Regions from separate parts of the Arthrobacter sp. NA-172 genome, predicted to be linked through region 1. Evidence: riboswitches for the same ligand, from Rfam matches in the RefSeq annotation. Region 1 holds a riboswitch; each other region holds the start of a gene.
The links. Region 1 has a riboswitch for thiamine pyrophosphate ahead of ACF0H6_RS10105 (ECF transporter S component). Riboswitches for the same ligand answer to the same signal wherever they lie in the genome.
Positions count from the first base shown of each region.

Region 2: it holds a riboswitch for thiamine pyrophosphate, as region 1 does, so the genes downstream of both, thiC (phosphomethylpyrimidine synthase ThiC) here and ACF0H6_RS10105 (ECF transporter S component) in region 1, are expected to answer to the same signal.
Region 3: it holds a riboswitch for thiamine pyrophosphate, as region 1 does, so the genes downstream of both, thiD (bifunctional hydroxymethylpyrimidine kinase/phosphomethylpyrimidine kinase) here and ACF0H6_RS10105 (ECF transporter S component) in region 1, are expected to answer to the same signal.

Region 1 is NZ_JBINOT010000001.1:2,037,300-2,043,148, reverse strand. It holds gene ACF0H6_RS10135 (Na+/H+ antiporter subunit D) at 1-762, shown strand, start outside; gene ACF0H6_RS10130 (Na+/H+ antiporter subunit E) at 759-1,325, shown strand; gene ACF0H6_RS10125 (monovalent cation/H+ antiporter complex subunit F) at 1,322-1,600, shown strand; gene mnhG (monovalent cation/H(+) antiporter subunit G) at 1,590-2,030, shown strand; gene ACF0H6_RS10115 (DUF4235 domain-containing protein) at 2,127-2,387, opposite strand; gene ACF0H6_RS10110 (NUDIX hydrolase) at 2,484-3,338, opposite strand; TPP riboswitch at 3,592-3,728, shown strand; gene ACF0H6_RS10105 (ECF transporter S component) at 3,803-4,432, shown strand; gene ACF0H6_RS10100 (ABC transporter ATP-binding protein) at 4,432-5,849, shown strand, end outside.
Region 2 is NZ_JBINOT010000001.1:768,221-774,069, reverse strand. It holds partial or broken gene ffh (signal recognition particle protein) at 1-770, shown strand, start outside; gene ACF0H6_RS03920 (alpha/beta hydrolase) at 833-1,582, shown strand; partial or broken gene thiC (phosphomethylpyrimidine synthase ThiC) at 1,583-3,413, opposite strand; TPP riboswitch at 3,409-3,516, opposite strand; gene ACF0H6_RS03910 (amidohydrolase family protein) at 3,594-4,685, shown strand; gene ACF0H6_RS03905 (VOC family protein) at 4,763-5,635, shown strand; partial or broken gene ACF0H6_RS03900 (hypothetical protein) at 5,771-5,849, shown strand, end outside.
Region 3 is NZ_JBINOT010000001.1:669,408-675,256, reverse strand. It holds gene ACF0H6_RS03400 (Rne/Rng family ribonuclease) at 1-2,241, shown strand, start outside; gene ACF0H6_RS03395 (hypothetical protein) at 2,213-2,887, shown strand; gene ACF0H6_RS03390 (hypothetical protein) at 2,897-3,040, shown strand; TPP riboswitch at 3,046-3,142, shown strand; gene thiD (bifunctional hydroxymethylpyrimidine kinase/phosphomethylpyrimidine kinase) at 3,134-4,654, shown strand; gene rplU (50S ribosomal protein L21) at 5,057-5,365, shown strand; gene rpmA (50S ribosomal protein L27) at 5,427-5,690, shown strand; gene obgE (GTPase ObgE) at 5,816-5,849, shown strand, end outside.

The DNA of each region.
Region 1 (5,849 bases):
ATGGTGGTGGCGCTCCTCACGATGCTGGTGGGCATCCTTGGCGCCATAGCCCAGAGCGACATCAAGCGTTTACTCTCCTTCACGTTGGTCAGCCATATCGGCTATATGGTTTTCGGCATCGCCATGTCCTCGATCGCGGGCCTTGCGGCGGCCGTGTTCTACGTAGCCCACCACATCACTGTCCAAACGAGCCTGTTCCTGGTGACGGGCCTGATCGAGCGCCGTGGTGGCAGCTCGTCCATGGACAGGCTGGGTGGACTCGCCAAGCTCTCTCCGCTCCTTGCGCTCCTGTTCTTCATTCCGGCCATGAACCTCGCTGGGATTCCGCCCTTCTCGGGGTTCCTGGGGAAGCTAGGGCTGCTGCAGGCAGGTGTCGCGCTGGGGACGCCCCTGGCCATCACCCTGGTGGTGGGTGGCGTGATCACCAGCCTTTTGACGTTGCTGGCGATTGCCCGCGTCTGGAACCGCGCATTCTGGCGGAAACCCGAGGACGCGGAGTACCCGGACCCGGTCCTGAAGGACACCGTAGGGGTCGGTCTGCTTCCGCGCACCATGGTGGGGCCAACCGCCGCGTTGGTGGTCTTTGGCGTAGCGTTGACAGTCTTTGCCGGTCCGCTGTTCCAGTTGGCCGGGAACTCCGCGGAACAGATGTTGGACCGTACTGCATATATCCGCTCCGTGCTGGGCGACAAGGCCGCGGTTCCGGGGATCGCTGCGCCACTAGGCGGAGCGCCGGCGCTGGTGCAGGGAGGTGGCAAGTGAGCCGCAAACGGATTTCCTTCCGCACCGAGCTGCCCCTGCTGGTCTGGCTGGTGGTGGTCTGGGGCGCGCTTTGGCGGGACTTCAGCCCGGGCAATCTCGTGTTCGGTGCGTTGATCGCGGTGGTGGTGGCAAGGGTCTTTTACCTGCCTCCCGTGGAGCTCAGCGGACGCTTCAATGTGTTGCGCGCCATTCCTTTTGTGGTGGTGTTCCTGGGCAAGGTGGTGGCCGCGAGTATCCAGGTCATGTACCTGGCGATCTTCCGCGGGCCAGCGGTGACAAACGCCGTCGTCGCCGTTCCATTGCGGAGCCGTTCCGACCTCATGGTGACCGCTACAGGCCACGTGATTTCGCTGATTCCGGGGTCCCTGGTGGTGGAAGTAGACCGCTCCACGTCTACGCTCTACATTCACGGGCTCAACGTCCGCAACGAGACCGACCTCGCCAAACTTCGCCGGGAAGTCCAGGACACTGAGGCCGGGCTGATCCGGATTATGGGTACACGCGAGGAAATGGATGCGCTCCAGGCCGAAGGCTGGCCTGCAACGAGGGGAGCTGGCTCGTGAAAGACATCGTGCTGATTGTTACGGCGGTGATTCTCAGCCTCGCGGCGGCCGGAGCGATCTATAGGATCGCCGTCGGACCGTCATTGCTGGACAGAGTGCTGGCCTCGGATGTGCTGCTTGCGATCCTGAGCGCCGCGCTGGCCATCGACATGGCCGTCAACAGGCACTTGAACAACCTCGTGTTGCTGGTCGCGCTGGCGCTCATCGGCTTTATCGGTTCCGTGACGGTTGCCCGCTTCGTGGCCGATCGGAGAGGGCAAGTCAATGACTCCTAATGCCACCGGAGCCGACGCCGTGATCGATGCCGTTACCGCCGTATTGCTGATTGTTGGCGCGCTGATGTCATTGGGCGCGGCAATCGGCCTGTTGCGCTTCCCGGACCTGATGAGCCGCATGCATGCCGCTACCAAGCCGCAAGTGCTGGGGCTGTTCCTTGTCTTGGCGGCTATCGGGCTGCAGATGCGCGAGTGGTGGGTGTGGCCCGTTCTCTTGGTCGCGTGGATTTTCCAGCTGCTGACCGTGCCTGTGTCGGCCCACATGGTGGGCCGCGCGGGATACAGGACCAAGCACCTCCACCCCGAATTTCTCAGCGCGGACGAACTCGAGGCTGTGGTGCTGCGGGCGGCCGGTGAGCGGGCCGCCGAGAAGGCTGAAGAGGCCCGCCCCGCGTCGCCCCCCGCCGGGGGTGGCGGCGAGCCGCGCTAGACGACTTCCGGAACGGAGCCCCCGCCGGGGGTGGCGGCGAGCCGCGCTAGACGACTTCCGGAACGGAGCCCCCGCCGGGGGTGGCGGCGAGCCGCGCTAGACGACTTCCGGGGTCTTGTTGAAGCGCGAGATCGCGCGCTGAGTGCTGCGGCCAGCGAGGACCTGGATGACGGCGCTGACAGTCGATGAAATCAAGGCAAAAGTCAGGGCCGAACGCAGGCTTGCTTCCATATCGTCGTGGCCCTTGGGAGGCTTGTTGCCCGTGGTCTTTTCCCACACTGCGTTGACGATCTTGCTACCGACAATGCCAGCGCCGATGCCTACACCGGCACCGAGCAGTTTGAAGACGAGGTTCATTGCGGGACTCCTTGCGGGAGGAAACAGGACCGACCCCAGCCTAACCCGACTTTATCGATTGCAACCCACCGGCCGTTTCAGCGCCCAACGGGGCCTTTAGGGAGCCACGGATGGGGGTTGGCGCCTGAGCCGGAAGAACTCCTCCAGGGCTCCGGGCTTCGGGCGCACCGGAACGATGTCGCGCCTTTCGGCCAGGACCGCCTCCACCGCGCCGAGAGTCAGAAGTTCGTCCAGCAGCGCCAGGGTGGGCGGCATGAGCTTGAGAGTCCCTGCGGCCTCGGCGTCAAGGATTCCGCGGACCGGCATCCACTGAGACGACGACGCTTCCGTTGTCTGGTGCTGTGGCTCTGCACCCGAAGCCGGGCAGGCAACGTAGAAGTATGTGTCGAAGCGCTTGGGCTGGTCCTCCGGGGTGACCCAGTTGGCCCACGGGCGGAGGGTGGCTGCGTCGAGCTTCAGCCCGGCCTCTTCGAACACCTCGCGTTGCGCGGCCGCGAGCACCCGGCCGGCGTTGTGCCGGGCTAACGAGGGCTCGGCGGCAATACTGCTCCGGTGCCACGCGGCGGCATGCTGCTCGACGATGTCGTCCGTGAAGTCCCAGCCGGCGCTGTCCGCTTGGTCCACGCGTCCGCCGGGGAAGACCACCATGCCCGCGGCAAAATCCATGGTGGACACTCGATGCTGCACGAACACCTCCAGCCCGCGGCCCGCGGGATGTGCTGGTCCTGCGGGATGTGCTGGTCCTGCCAGATCCGCGGGATGTGCTGGTCCTGCCAGAGCCGCGGGATGTGCTGGTCCTGCCAGAGCCGCGGGATGTGCTGGTCCTGCCAGAGCCGCTGGATCTGCGGGATCTACAGGATCCGGGGGATGTGCGGCATCGCGGATCAGGATCACGCTCGCCGCGAGCCTAGGTTCGGCCACCGTGGTGTTCGCTTCGCCAATGCCTGTCAAGACCGCTCCTTTGCCCGCCTGCCGCCCGCTTGCTGCCCGCCCGCGGAGCTGGGGATGCCGCGCGTTCGATTCTGCTTGATCATTCTCCCAGTTTCGCCACTTGCCCGCGCCACCTCAGGCCGGCTCGCGCTCGGACGGCGAATGATCCAGCAGAATGTGTCGCTCTCCGTCCTTTGTGACCGCTCAGCGCGCGCAAACAAAGCGCCCGCAACCCCGCCAAGGTGTAAACTGAACCACGCCCAAAAGGGTGGATTGATAACGACAGGGGAGCGCCGCCGTCGGGCTTGCAGCAATGCGGCACGGAGGACGGGCGCTGAGAGTGCGGACAGCCGCAGACCCTCGAACCTGATCCGGCTAGTACCGGCGCAAGGGAGTCGAGTTCTCATAGTGTCCGGAACCGGAGGCGCAAGCCGCTCGAAGGAAAACCGGAAACACTTTCCCCTCCTGTTCCTCAGGAGGACAAAATGACTGGTATTTCTGCAAAGGCGGCCCTCACCAAGCCCGGTTACAACTGGCGCGTGGTGGACATCGTGGTGGCGGCTCTGGTCGCCATCGCCGGCGGCGTGATCTTCTGGGCTTGGGACCAGATGGCATTGGTCGTCACGCCCGCGACCGCTACCTACCCGCCTCTCGGCGGCCTGATCGCCGGCGGCTGGATGATCCCGGCTGTTCTGGGCATGCTCATTGTCCGCAAGCCCGGTGCCGCGATTTTCTGCGAAACCGTTGCCGCCGTCAGCGAGCTCATCATGGGTAACCAGTACGGCACCACGGTGCTGATGTCCGGACTGCTCCAGGGACTCGGCGCGGAACTCATCTTCCTCGCATTCATGTACAAGAAGTTCAACCTGCCGGTGTCCCTGCTGGCCGGGGCCGGTGCAGGTCTGTTCTGCGGGCTCAACGATTCCTTCCTGCCGTGGGGCTGGAACATCGCCTGGGAAGCCGGTGACAAGCTGGCCTACATTGTGTTCTGCACGATTTCCGGTGCCGTCATTGCCGGCGCGCTGGCGTGGATCGCCACCCGCGGCCTCGCCAAAACCGGTGTGTTGGGCTCGTTCGCGTCCCGTAAGGCCGCTTCGGAGCCCGTCTTCTCCTAATGCCCAGTTCCCATGCCGGCGTGCGGCCGGCCGCTGTCACGGCCCAAGGATGGGGCTGGCGGCATGCCGGCCGCACTACACAGGCCATCCAAGGCTTGGAGTTGGACATCCGTCCCGGTGAACGGGTGTTGCTGCTCGGCCCATCGGGCGCGGGCAAGTCGACACTTTTGCATGCCCTCGCGGGGGTGTTGGGCGAGGAGGGGGACGACGCCGACGAGACCGGCAGTTTGCTGGTGGACGGCGCTTCGCCTCGTTCCCGACGGGGCCGTGCGGGACTCATGCAGCAGGACCCCGAGACCCAGGTGGTGCTCTCGCGGCTGGGCGATGATGTCGCCTTCGGCGCCGAGAATCTTTGCGTGCCGCGGGAGGAGATCTGGACGAGGGTCCACGAAGCGCTCGACGACGTCGGGCTGAGGACCAGCGCAGGCGGCGGCTTCGCGCTCGACCACCCGACGTCGGCCCTGTCCGGCGGGCAGAAGCAACGCCTCGCGCTTGCCGGCATCCTGGCGATGCGGCCGGGCTTGGTCCTCCTGGATGAGCCCACCGCCAACCTGGACCCCGCCGGGGTGCTGGAGGTCCGCGACGCCGTGGGACGCTGCTTGGACAAAACCGGAGCCACGCTCGTTGTAGTTGAGCACCGGGTCTCGGTATGGAAAGACCTCGTGGACCGGATCGTGGTCCTGCAGCCGGGCAGTTCCGCCGAGGGTGGCTCGACGCCCGCTGTGCTCCTGGACGGCGATCCGGAGACCGTACTGACGCAAGCAAGGGACATGCTCACTGCTGCAGGCGTGTGGGTTCCCGCCTATGTGCCCGCCACCCGGCCACGTTCCCGGGCGGCGGACGGATCGGCAGTCGGATCGGCAGTCGGGGGAGAGCTGCTGCTCGCCACCCAGGATCTGGCAGTCTCCCGCGAACGGGCGCGCCGTCGCGGGCTCAAAACGGTCCCCCCTATCCCCGTGCAAACCGGACTCGACGCCGAAGTGCTTGCGGGGCAGGCACTGACGATCACGGGTCCCAATGGCGCCGGAAAATCCACGTTCGCCCTGACCCTTGCCGGACTGTTGGCGCCGGTCTCCGGCTCGGTGACTGCCGCCGTCGGACTTCACGCGGGCGTCGGCGTCGATCCCTTCACTTGGAAGGCCGAACAGCTGATCTCGCGTATCGGGACCGTCTTCCAGGAGCCGGAGCACCAATTCGTGACGGGCCGGGTGCTGGACGAGCTCATGTTCGGCCCCAAGCACCTCGGCCACGGCGAGGAGCGTGTGGACGAGTTGCTGGAACGGCTGCGCCTGAGCCATTTGGTGGACGCCAATCCGTACACGCTCTCCGGCGGCGAGAAGCGACGGCTGTCCGTGGCCACCGTGCTTGCCGCGCATCCGCGCGTGCTGGTGCTGGACGAACCGACCTTCGGACAGGA
Region 2 (5,849 bases), 1.3 Mb from region 1:
CGGCCCTTTCGGTCGCGTCCGTCACCGGAAAGCCGGTCATGTTCGCGTCCACGGGCGAAGGCCTCGACGACTTCGAGCTGTTCCACCCGGACCGTATGGCTTCGCGCATCCTTGACATGGGTGACGTCCTGACGCTGATCGAGCAGGCTGAGAAGAACTGGGACAAGGACGAAGCTGCCCGGATGGCGAAGAAGTTCGCCGACCAGGAAGACTTCACCCTGGACGACTTCCTCGCCCAGATGCAGCAGATCCGCAACATGGGCTCCATGAAGAAAATGCTGATGATGATGCCGGGTGCGCAGAACATCCGTCAGCAGCTGGAGCAGTTCGACGAGCGCGAGATCGACCGGGTTGAGGCGATTGTCCGCTCCATGACCCCGCACGAGCGCGTGGCACCGAAGATCATCAACGGTTCCCGCCGGGCCCGCATCGCCCGTGGCTCGGGCGTCCACGTCTCCGAGGTCAACGGCCTCCTGGAGCGCTTCGCGCAGGCCCAGAAGATGATGAAGAAGCTGGCGCAGGGCGGCGGGATGCCCGGGATGCCGGGTATGCCCGGCCTCGGCGGGGCTGCCCGCAAGGCCGCAAAGAATGCGCCGAAGAAGAAGGCCCGTTCCGGCAACCCGGCCAAGGCTGCCCAGGAACTGCGCGACGCCGAGAAAAAGCGGGCGAACTCTGTCTCGACGGGTGCGGCCTTCGGTCAGCCCGGCGGCGACTTCGATCCCTCGCAGCTGAACCTGCCCAAGGGCTTCGACAAGTTCCTCGGCAAGTAGACGTTCCACCCAACTGACTGGCAGTTAGTTGGGATGTCAGCCGGGTGCCATAGGCTTGGGGGATGCAAAAACAGCGCGTTGTGTTCGTCCATGGAGCAGGCACATTCGGCGCTGCCGCCTGGCCGAAGCAACATGGCATGGCGTTGAACTATGACGCGCTCTTCCTGAAACGCCACGGTTTTGACGCGCAGGCCGAGCCCTTGGATTCCAATGTCGCCGCCGACGTGGACATCGTGCTGGAGTGTCTCGGTGCGCATGCGGATCCAACAGCTCGCGGCGCAGCCCCTGGCGGCCACATTGTGGCGCACTCCCAAGGTGCGATTTCCGCCATGTTGGCTGCCGTGCAGAGGCCGGATCTGGTCCGCTCCCTTGTGCTCGTGGAACCCGGCTGCCTTTCCTTGACTGCGGAACTTCCGGCCACCGCCGCCTACCGGGCGCTGATGGAGCCACTGTTCCAGGTCCGGCACGAGCTCAGCGACGAGGATTACCAGCGTGAATTCGTCCGCCGGGCGTTTTCCTCGGAGGCGGCAGTCCTCACTACCCCTGAGGCCCGGCGCACCGCTCGGCGGCTGCGGTTGCAGGCTCCGCCGTGGGAAGCGCCCCTCCACTTTGTGCCGGGCGTTCCAACGCTTGTCCTGACCGGCGGCTGGGAACCCCTCTACGAAGAAATCGCGGCCTATTTGCAGGACACCGGTGCCCTCCACCGCGTCGCGGCAGGAGGACACCGGCCTCATGACTCAGTTGAAGGAGACCGGATGATCCGCTCCTTCATTGCGGATGTCAGCCGCGCCGGATCAGTCCAAGCTTCCTGATCAGCTCAGGCTTCCTGATTTCGCTGCTGATTTGCCTGCGGGAACCTCCAGCTCCGGAAGGTACACCTTGCCGCCGGAAGCCAGGAATTCCTCGCTCTTCTCACGCATGCCGCTGTACATTTCTGCGATAGCTGCTTGGGAATCCGCCGAACCGTACTCGTCACGGATGTCCTGGCTGATACGCATGGAGCAGAATTTCGGCCCGCACATCGAGCAGAAATGCGCGGTCTTGGCGGGTTCTGCCGGAAGCGTCTCATCATGGAAGGACTCTGCGGTCACCGGATCCAGTGACAGCGCGAACTGGTCACGCCAGCGGAATTCGAAGCGGGCCTTGGACAACGCGTCGTCACGTTCATGTGCTCCGGGGTGACCCTTGGCGAGGTCGGCAGCGTGGGCCGCGATCTTGTACGTGATCACACCGGTCTTGACGTCGTCCTTGTTCGGCAAACCCAAGTGCTCCTTGGGGGTCACGTAGCAGAGCATCGCGGTTCCATAGCGGGCAATCTCCGTTGCGCCGATGGCCGAAGTGATGTGGTCGTAACCAAGGGCCACATCGGTGACCAAGGGGCCCAGCGTGTAGAACGGGGCGCCCTTGCAGAGTTCCTGCTGGCGTTCCACGTTCTCCCGTACCAGGTGGAAAGGAATGTGGCCCGGACCTTCGACCATGACCTGGACGTCAAACTCCCAGGCCCGCTGAGTGAGCTCAGCCAGCGTGTCGAGTTCGGCGAACTGGGCAGCGTCGTTGGCGTCCGCCGTCGCGCCTGGCCGTAGTCCGTCGCCAAGCGAGAACGCGACGTCGTACTTGGCGAAGATCTCGCAGAGCTCATCGAAATGCGTGTAGAGGAAGTTCTCCTCATGATGAGCAAGGCACCATCCAGCCATGATGGAGCCCCCGCGGGACACGATGCCGGTCACGCGGTTCGCCGTCAGCGGTACGTACCGCAGCAACACCCCCGCGTGGATGGTCATGTAGTCCACGCCTTGCTCGCACTGTTCAATGACGGTATCGCGGAAGATTTCCCACGTGAGCTTGTTGGCCTCGCCGTTGACCTTCTCGAGGGCCTGGTAGATGGGCACGGTACCGATCGGCACGGGGGAGTTGCGGATGATCCACTCGCGCGTCGTGTGGATGTCGTCGCCCGTGGAGAGGTCCATGACGGTGTCCGCGCCCCACTGCGTTGCCCACTGCAGCTTGTCGACTTCCTCAGCGATGGAACTGGTCACGGCGGAGTTGCCGATGTTGGCGTTGATCTTCACCAGGTAACGCCTTGCCGATGATCATCGGCTCGGACTCCGGGTGGTTGATGTTGTTGGGAATGATGGCCCGGCCGGCGGCGACTTCACTGCGGACCAGTTCAACATCACAGTTTTCGCGGAGCGCAACGAACTGCATTTCGGGGGTCACCATGCCCTGCTTGGCGTAGTGCATCTGGGTGACTGTCTTGCCGACGACGGCGCGGCGGGGCACCGGTTGTGCGCCCTTCCACTCTGCGGAGGCGGCGCCACGGCGTACGGCGGACTTGCCGTCGTCGAGCAGGTTCCGTTCGCGGCCGCCGTACACTTCGGTGTCGCCACGGGATTCGATCCACTCGCCACGGAATGGTTCGAGGCCCCTGACTGGATCGCTGCCGGGCCCGGCGGTCCGGTACACCCGGAAGGGCGCATTTGCCTCGCCGTTGGGCGATGGTTCCAAGGCGATTTCAGTGACCGGCACCCTGATTCCCGTCCCGGCGTCTTCCATGAACGCGAGGGAATGCGACTTGAGGGACTGGGTCACGTTGGGGACCGCTTCGTTTTGGGTAGGGCTTTGCTGTGCTTCTTTGGTGCTCAAGGGACTGCTCACTTCCTTCGCCGGCATTACCCGGACAGGTTCAACGGTCGCAGGCCGCGTCAGCCCGATCTCAGCCCTTGCAAGGGCCCCCGTGTGGTCGTAGACGAAGCTATCACAGCCCGAAGTGTTCCAGTCAGATGTGACCGAGCCCGTAACGTGGCCGAAGTCTAGGCTGGATGCATGCCAGAAATCATCGAGTTCAGCGGTGCCGTGCTCATCGGGCCGGAAGAAGAGCAGCGTGGCCTGTGGTCCGTCGACGGACGGTTGACGTTTGTCCGGCCCGTCGCCCCGCCGAACGTTGTGCTGGACGGATGGGTGCTGCCCGGACTCGTGGACGCGCACTGCCATGTGGGATTAGGGGTAGGCGGAGCGGTCGACGACGAGACTGCGCGTCTGCAGGCAACGGCAGACCGCGACGCCGGGACCCTCCTGATCCGCGACGCCGGTTCCGCAAGTGATACGCGCTGGCTCCAACGGCGGCCGGACATGCCCCGGATCATCCGGGCGGGCCGTCACATCGCGAGGAAAGGGCGATATATCCGTGGGTTGGCCGAGGAGGTTGAACCCGAGGGGCTGGTGGAAGCCGTGCGCAAGCAGGCCCGCGCCGGAGACGGTTGGGTCAAGATCGTTGGTGACTGGATTGACCGCCTGGCCGGGGACCTCGGTCCGTCTTTTCCGGCAGCTTTCGTCAAGGATGCCGTCGCGGCCGCGCATGACGAGGGAGCCCGGGTGACGGCTCATTGCTTCGCCGAAGAAACCATCGATGACATGCTCGACGCCGGCATCGACTGCATCGAGCACGCCACCGGCCTGCTGCCGCACCATATTCCGCGACTCCTGGAGCAAGGAGTGCCGATCGTCCCCACGCTCATCAACATCGGGACCTTCCCGGACATCGCGAGGCAGGCCGAGGCGAAATTCCCGCGCTACGCCACCCACATGACCTCGCTGTGGGAACGCCGGTATGAGCGGGTCCGCGAGGCGTTCGACGCCGGGGTGCAGGTATTCGCCGGGACCGACGCGGGCAGCGTCATCAAGCACGGCCGCATCGGTCAGGAAATCCTGGAACTGCACCAGGCGGGCCTGCCGGCGGCCGCTGCCCTCGATGCCGCTTGCTGGTCTGCCCGCGAGTGGCTGGGTGCCGGTGCCATCACAGAAGGCGCCAGTGCCGACGTCGTGGTTTACGCGAAGGATCCGCGCGTGTCCCTTGAGGTTGTCCTGAAACCTGAGCGCCACGTGCTCAGGGGACGCATTTCAGGCGGCGGTCATTAGGAATAAATTGAAGCTTCAAGTAATTTAGATATATAGAGGTTGCCGAAGGGCGGCGCCACAAGAATCGGGAGTTTCACATGACCACCACATCCAGCCAGGATCTCCTTCCTGCCGAACTCACCATGGGCACGGTGATGCTCAAAGTGGGGGACATGAAGCTCATGAGCGACTACTATCAGCGGGCGTTGGGGCTGGATGTCGTTGCCGAACAGGATGGCGGCCTTTACTTCGGCCGTGTCGGTACGCCGCTGGTGCACCTCGCCCCTGCCGCCGGACTCCAGATCCCCTCGCGCGGCGAGGCCGGGCTGTTCCACACGGCTTTGCTGTTCCAGGACCAATCCTCACTCGCGGCCACTGTTGCCTCCGCCGCGCAGTACGAACCCCAGGCCTTCGTCGGTAGCGCAGACCATCTGGTCAGCGAGGCCTTCTACTTCACCGATCCCGAGGGCAACGGCATCGAGCTTTACTACGACAAGCCCCGGGAAGGTTGGGAGTGGAACGGTACATCGGTCGTCATGGACAGCCTGCCCCTCCCGCCACAGCGTTACCTTGAGCAGTACCTGAGCGAGGCTGCCGTGACCGGCCAGCACGAGTCGGGCGCCGGCGTCGGGCATGTCCATCTCCAGGTGGGTGATGTGCAGATCGCTCAGAATTTCTATGTCGATACTCTGGGCTTCGAGAAGACGGCCGGCTGGCACGGGCAGGCACTGTTCGTTTCCGCGGGCGGCTACCACCACCACATGGCCATGAATGTCTGGAACAGCCGCGGTGCTGGTCCCCGCAAGGACACGCTGGGCCTCGGCGAAGTGGTCATTGAGGTGCCGTCAGGCGACGACGTTGGCGCGCTCGCCGACCGCCTCAAGGTCGCCGGCATTGCGTCCCACCACACCGGCCAGGAGTTGCGCTTCGAGGACCCGTGGCGCAACCGGCTGCGGGTCGCCGTCCGCTAGCGTCCAACTTGCTCCCCAACTTCGCTCCGCTCAGCCGGGGACCCCTCGCAAGTTAGACTTGGCACTGATGGCTCGGCGGCAGTCTCTGCAGCCGCGCCGCAGCACCGTTGGCACGAATGAATGAGGGTAGTTTTCATGGGCTTTGCTGAAATCTTTGTTGCCACCCACGAGGAAGCACTCCAAAGGGCATCCGCCCTGGAGAAGGGCGGCGATG
Region 3 (5,849 bases), 1.4 Mb from region 1:
GAAGCCTCGACGGAGGGTGGCGCGGTAGCTGAGGCTGCCGCCGTCGTCGAGCCTGAAGTTGTGGCGGAGACCGAAGCGGCCCCTGAAAAGCCGGTCCGCCGCCGTCGTACGACGAAAGTAAAGAGCGCCGAGCCCGTCGCCGAGGAAGCCCCGGTTGAAACACCGCCTGCCGAAGGTGCGGCCGAGGAGCCGCCGGCTGCGGAGATTGCGCCCGGGGAGCCCGCCGTCGAGACGGAAGCTGTCGAGCCGGCCGCCGAGGCGGAAGCCGCAAGCCCGATCGCTTCGCTGTTCCTGGAACCTTCGTCCGTCACGTCCATGATCTTCCAGGCACCGGACCTGAGCGCAGTTGTCAGGCCGCCCGTCGTCGAAGAGGAACCGCAGGCTGACGCTGAAGAGGTTTCCGAGGACAACGAACTGGACGAAGCCGGCAGCCGCCGTCGGCGTCGCAGCCGTGGGCGTCGTGGACGCCGGGGGAACGAGCGCGATGAAGCCGCGGGAGAAGAATCGTCTGCCGAGTCCGAGGACGAGGCAGAAGCAGGCCAAGAGGAAGCCCTCGAGGAATTCGTCACCTCACGTCGTCGCCGGCGACGCCGCCGTGGCGACCAGGACCTGGAATTGACGGGCGGCGGAGACGATGATCCCCCCAACACGGTGACCCGTGTCCGCGCTCCCCGCGCACACGTCGAGTCCACCAGCAGCTCGGACCGCGTAACCAGCGTCAAGGGCTCGACGCGCCTTGAAGCGAAGAAGCAGCGACGCCGCGAGTCCCGGGAAACCGGTCGCCGTCGCCAGGTCATCACCGAAGCCGAATTCCTGGCACGCCGTGAGTCTGTGGACCGTCAGATGATCGTTCGCCAGCGCGACGACAGGATCCAGATCGGTGTCCTGGAAGACGGCGTGCTCGCGGAGCACTTCGTGTCCAAGACGCAGCAGGATTCCCTGATCGGCAATGTCTATCTGGGCAAGGTCCAGAACGTGCTGCCGTCCATGGAAGCTGCGTTCGTCGATATCGGACGCGGCCGCAACGCAGTGCTGTACGCCGGCGAAGTCAACTGGGATGCCGTCACCCTTGAAGGCAAGCCGCGTCGCATCGAAAATGCCCTGAAGTCGGGCGATTCCGTGCTGGTGCAGGTCACCAAGGACCCCGTCGGCCACAAGGGTGCTCGCCTGACCAGCCAGATTTCGCTCCCAGGACGTTACCTCGTGTACGTTCCCGGCGGTTCGATGACCGGCATCTCCCGCAAGCTGCCCGACGTCGAGCGCAACCGCCTGAAGCGGATCCTCAAGGATCGCCTCCCGGAGAACGCTGGCGTTATTGTCCGCACAGCGGCTGAGGGTGCTTCCGAAGAAGAACTGACGCACGATATCAACCGCCTGCGTGCACAGTGGGAAGGTATTGAAAGCCAGTCCACTTCCACGAAGATCCTCGCCCCGGAACTGCTCTACGGCGAACCGGACCTCACCATCAAGGTTGTCCGCGACGTCTTCAACGAGGACTTCTCCAAGCTGATCGTCTCGGGCGATGAAGCTTGGGACACCATTGAGGCCTACGTCACGTATGTGGCGCCGGACCTGGTGGGTCGCCTCGAAAAGTGGACCTCGGACCAGGACATCTTCTCGGCCTGGCGCGTGGACGAACAGATCCACAAGGCATTGGAGCGCAAGGTCTTCCTGCCTTCCGGTGGTTCACTCGTGATCGACCGCACTGAGGCCATGACGGTTGTTGACGTCAACACCGGCAAGTTCACCGGCAGCGGTGGCAACCTCGAGGAAACCGTCACCAAGAACAACCTCGAAGCTGCCGAAGAAGTAGTCCGTCAGCTGCGCTTGCGCGACATCGGCGGAATCATCGTCATCGACTTTATCGACATGGTCCTGGAATCCAACCGCGACCTCGTTCTGCGACGCATGGTCGAGTGCCTCGGCCGTGATCGTACCAAGCACCAGGTTGCCGAAGTGACTTCGCTTGGTTTGGTCCAGATGACCCGCAAGCGCATGGGCACCGGCCTGCTCGAGGTCTTCGGCGAGCAGTGCGAAACCTGCGCAGGACGCGGAATCGTCACCCACGACGAGCCGGTGGAACACCGCCGGGCCAACGTGGTGGCCGCTGAACACCATCACCCGCGCACGGAGTCACAGCCGGCCGTCCGCCCGGAGCAGCGCAAGCGCCGCCGGGGCAGGGGCACAGGCCAGGGGACCCAGGAAGCTCCCGGTGACCCCTCCGGCGCCGGTCCACAATGAGTCTTCGGATCCCAACCGTCAGGCTGCCACCCGCGCTGCGCTGGCCACCATCGCGGCGGCGGCCCACGCTGCGCACCTGCACGACGACGAGTTGCACCACGCCGCGGAAACCCTGGCAGAGGCCGCTGCAGCCGAGGCTGCCGTAGCCGGGACAGTTCCCGTTCAGGCTCCGGCAAGTGGCGAGCAGCGCTCGAAGCCGGTGTTGCGATTTGGTGGCGAGGAAGTGGCGTTGCCTTTCGTCCACCACGAAGAAGAGCCGGTGAGCGGCTCGCCCGCCATGAGCTTGGATCTGTTGGCACAGGCGTTTGCAGGCCTCGGCGAGGCGTCTGACACCGAAACGACTAGTACCGGCACGACTAGTACCGGAACGACGGCGACGCTAGCGCCTACCAGGGACTCTGCCACCGCATCGGTGGGGGAATCCCCAGAGCAGGCCTCGCGTGGACGCAGGGGCCGCCGGAACCGTAGTGCCAGCCGGGCGCAGGGTGCCGCCAACGCCACCGATGTGGAGCACCACGAGGTTGTCACGGCCGTGTCCGGTGGGTCCGCCCACGAGGCCAAGGCGCCTGCGTCGGTTCCGGCTAAATCGGCTGCCGCGGCTGAACCGATCATCCTCGGTGTCGGCGTGCCGAAGTCCGAACTCTAGAATCAGTTCATGTCAGGAGCCCCGGCTGCTTCCACACTTGTGGAGGCGGCCGGGGCTTCGGCGTTCCCGGCCGGTTCACTGGACTTTGACGCGGACTATTCCGGCGGCTATTTCGCCGGTCATTATTGCCGGGCGAGTTGTGATCCGGGTTAAGCTGAGGGACTGACACGGGGTGCCGCGCACCAAGCCGGCTGAGACCAGACCCGTTGAACCTGTCCGGTTAGCACCGGCGAAGGGATGTCTCGTATGACTGATTCAGTGCATTCGGCTGTCTACCCCCTCAATGCCACTCATCGGCCACTTCCCAGGGTCCTCAGCATTGCCGGTTCCGATCCCTCAGGCGGCGCCGGGATACAGGCTGACCTCAAGAGCATTGCGGCCAACGGCGGCTATGGAATGGCCGTGATCACGGCGCTCACGGCACAGAACACGCAGGGTGTCACCGCAGTTCATGTGCCCCCCGTGGAGTTCCTGCGTCAGCAACTCAGGGCCATTAGCGATGACATCACGGTGGACGCCGTCAAGATCGGCATGCTCGGGGACGTCGCGGTCATCGACGAAGTCCGCCGCTGGCTGGAGGAGGTGCGCCCCGCCGTCGTGGTCCTGGACCCAGTGATGATTGCCACCAGTGGTGATCGGCTCCTTGCTGAATCCGCTGAAGCCGCGCTACGGGCACTGCTGCCCCTCGCTGACCTGGTCACTCCAAATCTTCCGGAACTGGCCATGCTGCTCGGCGAATCAGAGGCAACGGACTGGGCCGCGGCGTTGGAACAAGGCAAGCGTCTTGCTGCCGCCTGCGGAAACACCGTGCTGGTGAAGGGCGGCCATCTGCAGGGAGCCGGCTGCCCCGATGCCTTGGTCAATACGGTCGGACTCCTGAGCCAGGACGTGGTGGAATTTGCCGGTGACCGGGTGGAAACCCGCAACAGCCACGGCACGGGGTGTTCCCTGTCATCAGCGATTGCAACGGCCAAGGCGCGGCTTGGCGACTGGGAATCCGCCCTTCGTCTGGTCAAGCCCTGGCTTCAGGAAGCGCTCGCCCAGTCCGGCACGCTGGAAGTGGGGAAGGGTAACGGGCCGATCCACCACTTCCACGAGCTTCAGCAAGCCCTTCAACCGGGGGATTTTGCAGCCCGGATGTGGGACGGTGCACAGAAGGAGCTCGAGGCCATCTACGGCTTGGAATTCATCCAGGACCTCCAGTCCGGTGAACTCAGCGAGGAGCAGTTCACCTACTACTTGGCACAGGATGCCCTCTATCTCAACGGGTATTCGCGCGTCCTGGCCAGGGCAAGCGCCCTTGCGCCCAGCGAAGACGAACAGCTGTTCTGGGCCCGCGGCGCACGAATGTGCCTTGAAGTCGAGTCCGAACTCCATCGGAACTGGCTCAGCGGACGCCAGGCAAACGGAGAACTTGGCCCCGTTACCAAGGCCTACGTGGACCACCTGTTGGCTGCATCGGCGTCGGGCAGCTACGCCGTGCTGCTGGCTGCGGTGCTGCCGTGCTACTGGTTGTACGCCGAGGTGGGCCAGCGGCTCCACCAAGGCTTCGTGCAGGCGGGATCCCCGGCAGGACATGCTTACTCGGACTGGCTGCGGACTTATGCGGACGGGGAATTCGCCGAGGCCACACGCACGGCGATCAACATTACAGATGCGGCTGGGCGGGCGGCTTCACCTGCGGAGCGCACCGCGATGATGGTGGCGTTCTCCCAGTCTTGCCGCTACGAGACGGCGTTCTTCGATGCTCCGCGGCTCCACGGCTGAACCGGGGCCTCGGTTGCGAAAAGGGGCCCGGAGGCTGGGTTCGAGAGACTCTGCTGCGTGTCGTGGTGGCCATCCGTACTTTTCCCGGTGAGCAGGGTAAGCTATATGGGCACGGTACCGGACGGCGGCATAGCCAGTCTGTGGCAGCCATCACGTGGCAGCCTCCGGACCTGGCCTCATTTGCAGCCGAGGGCGAAACTAGCGTAATCTAGATCTTCGGTGCTTACGCCAACACTTGGGTTATGCCCCTAGGAACCATTCATTTGGAACTGTTCGTGGGACGACTCATGGACTCCGTACCGGAGTCCACGGCGTTGAGGCACAGCGTGAACCAGGACCGTTTTCGGATCGGGGTTCCGCACGCAAATTTAGTAATAAACGTCGAGAGAAGTGAGTGCCCAAGTGGTGTACGCGATTGTCCGCGCAGGCGGCCGCCAAGAAAAGGTTTCCGTTGGAGACTACGTAACCCTGAACCGCGTCCCCGGTGGAGCCGGCAGCACCCTTGAGCTGCCCGCACTGCTCCTGGTAGACGGTGACAAGGTCACCTCCGCCGCTGCGGATCTGGCCAAGGTCAAGGTTACGGCTGAGATCCTCGAAGACCTCCGTGGTCCGAAGATTGTCATCCAGAAGTTCAAGAACAAGACCGGGTACAAGAAGCGCCAGGGTCACCGTCAGGAACTGACCAAGATCAAGATCACCGGTATCAAGTAACCACTGGTTGCTGTTCAGGTTTTCAACAGATTCCCCAGAATTTTAAAGGCAGGCATTTCAAATGGCACATAAAAAAGGCGCGAGTTCCACTCGCAACGGTCGTGACTCCAACGCCCAGTACCTCGGCGTAAAGCGCTTCGGTGGCCAGGTCGTTTCCGCAGGCGAGATCATCGTCCGCCAGCGCGGCACCCACTTCCACCCGGGCGCCGGTGTCGGCCGCGGTGGCGACGACACCCTGTTCGCCCTGCAGGCAGGTGCGGTTGAGTTCGGTACTCGCCGCGGCCGCCGCGTAGTGAACATCGTTGCTGCTGCAGCTGCAGAGTAATACCAAGTTCTGAACGGGTGGAGCGGGCCGTATGGCCCGCTCCACTTGTCTTTTTAACCGCACTAGAATTTTCCACACAGCAGTAAATTCCACACAGCAGTAATTTCCACACAGAGGAGAAACACGTGGCCACCTTCGTAGACCGGGTAGTACTTCACG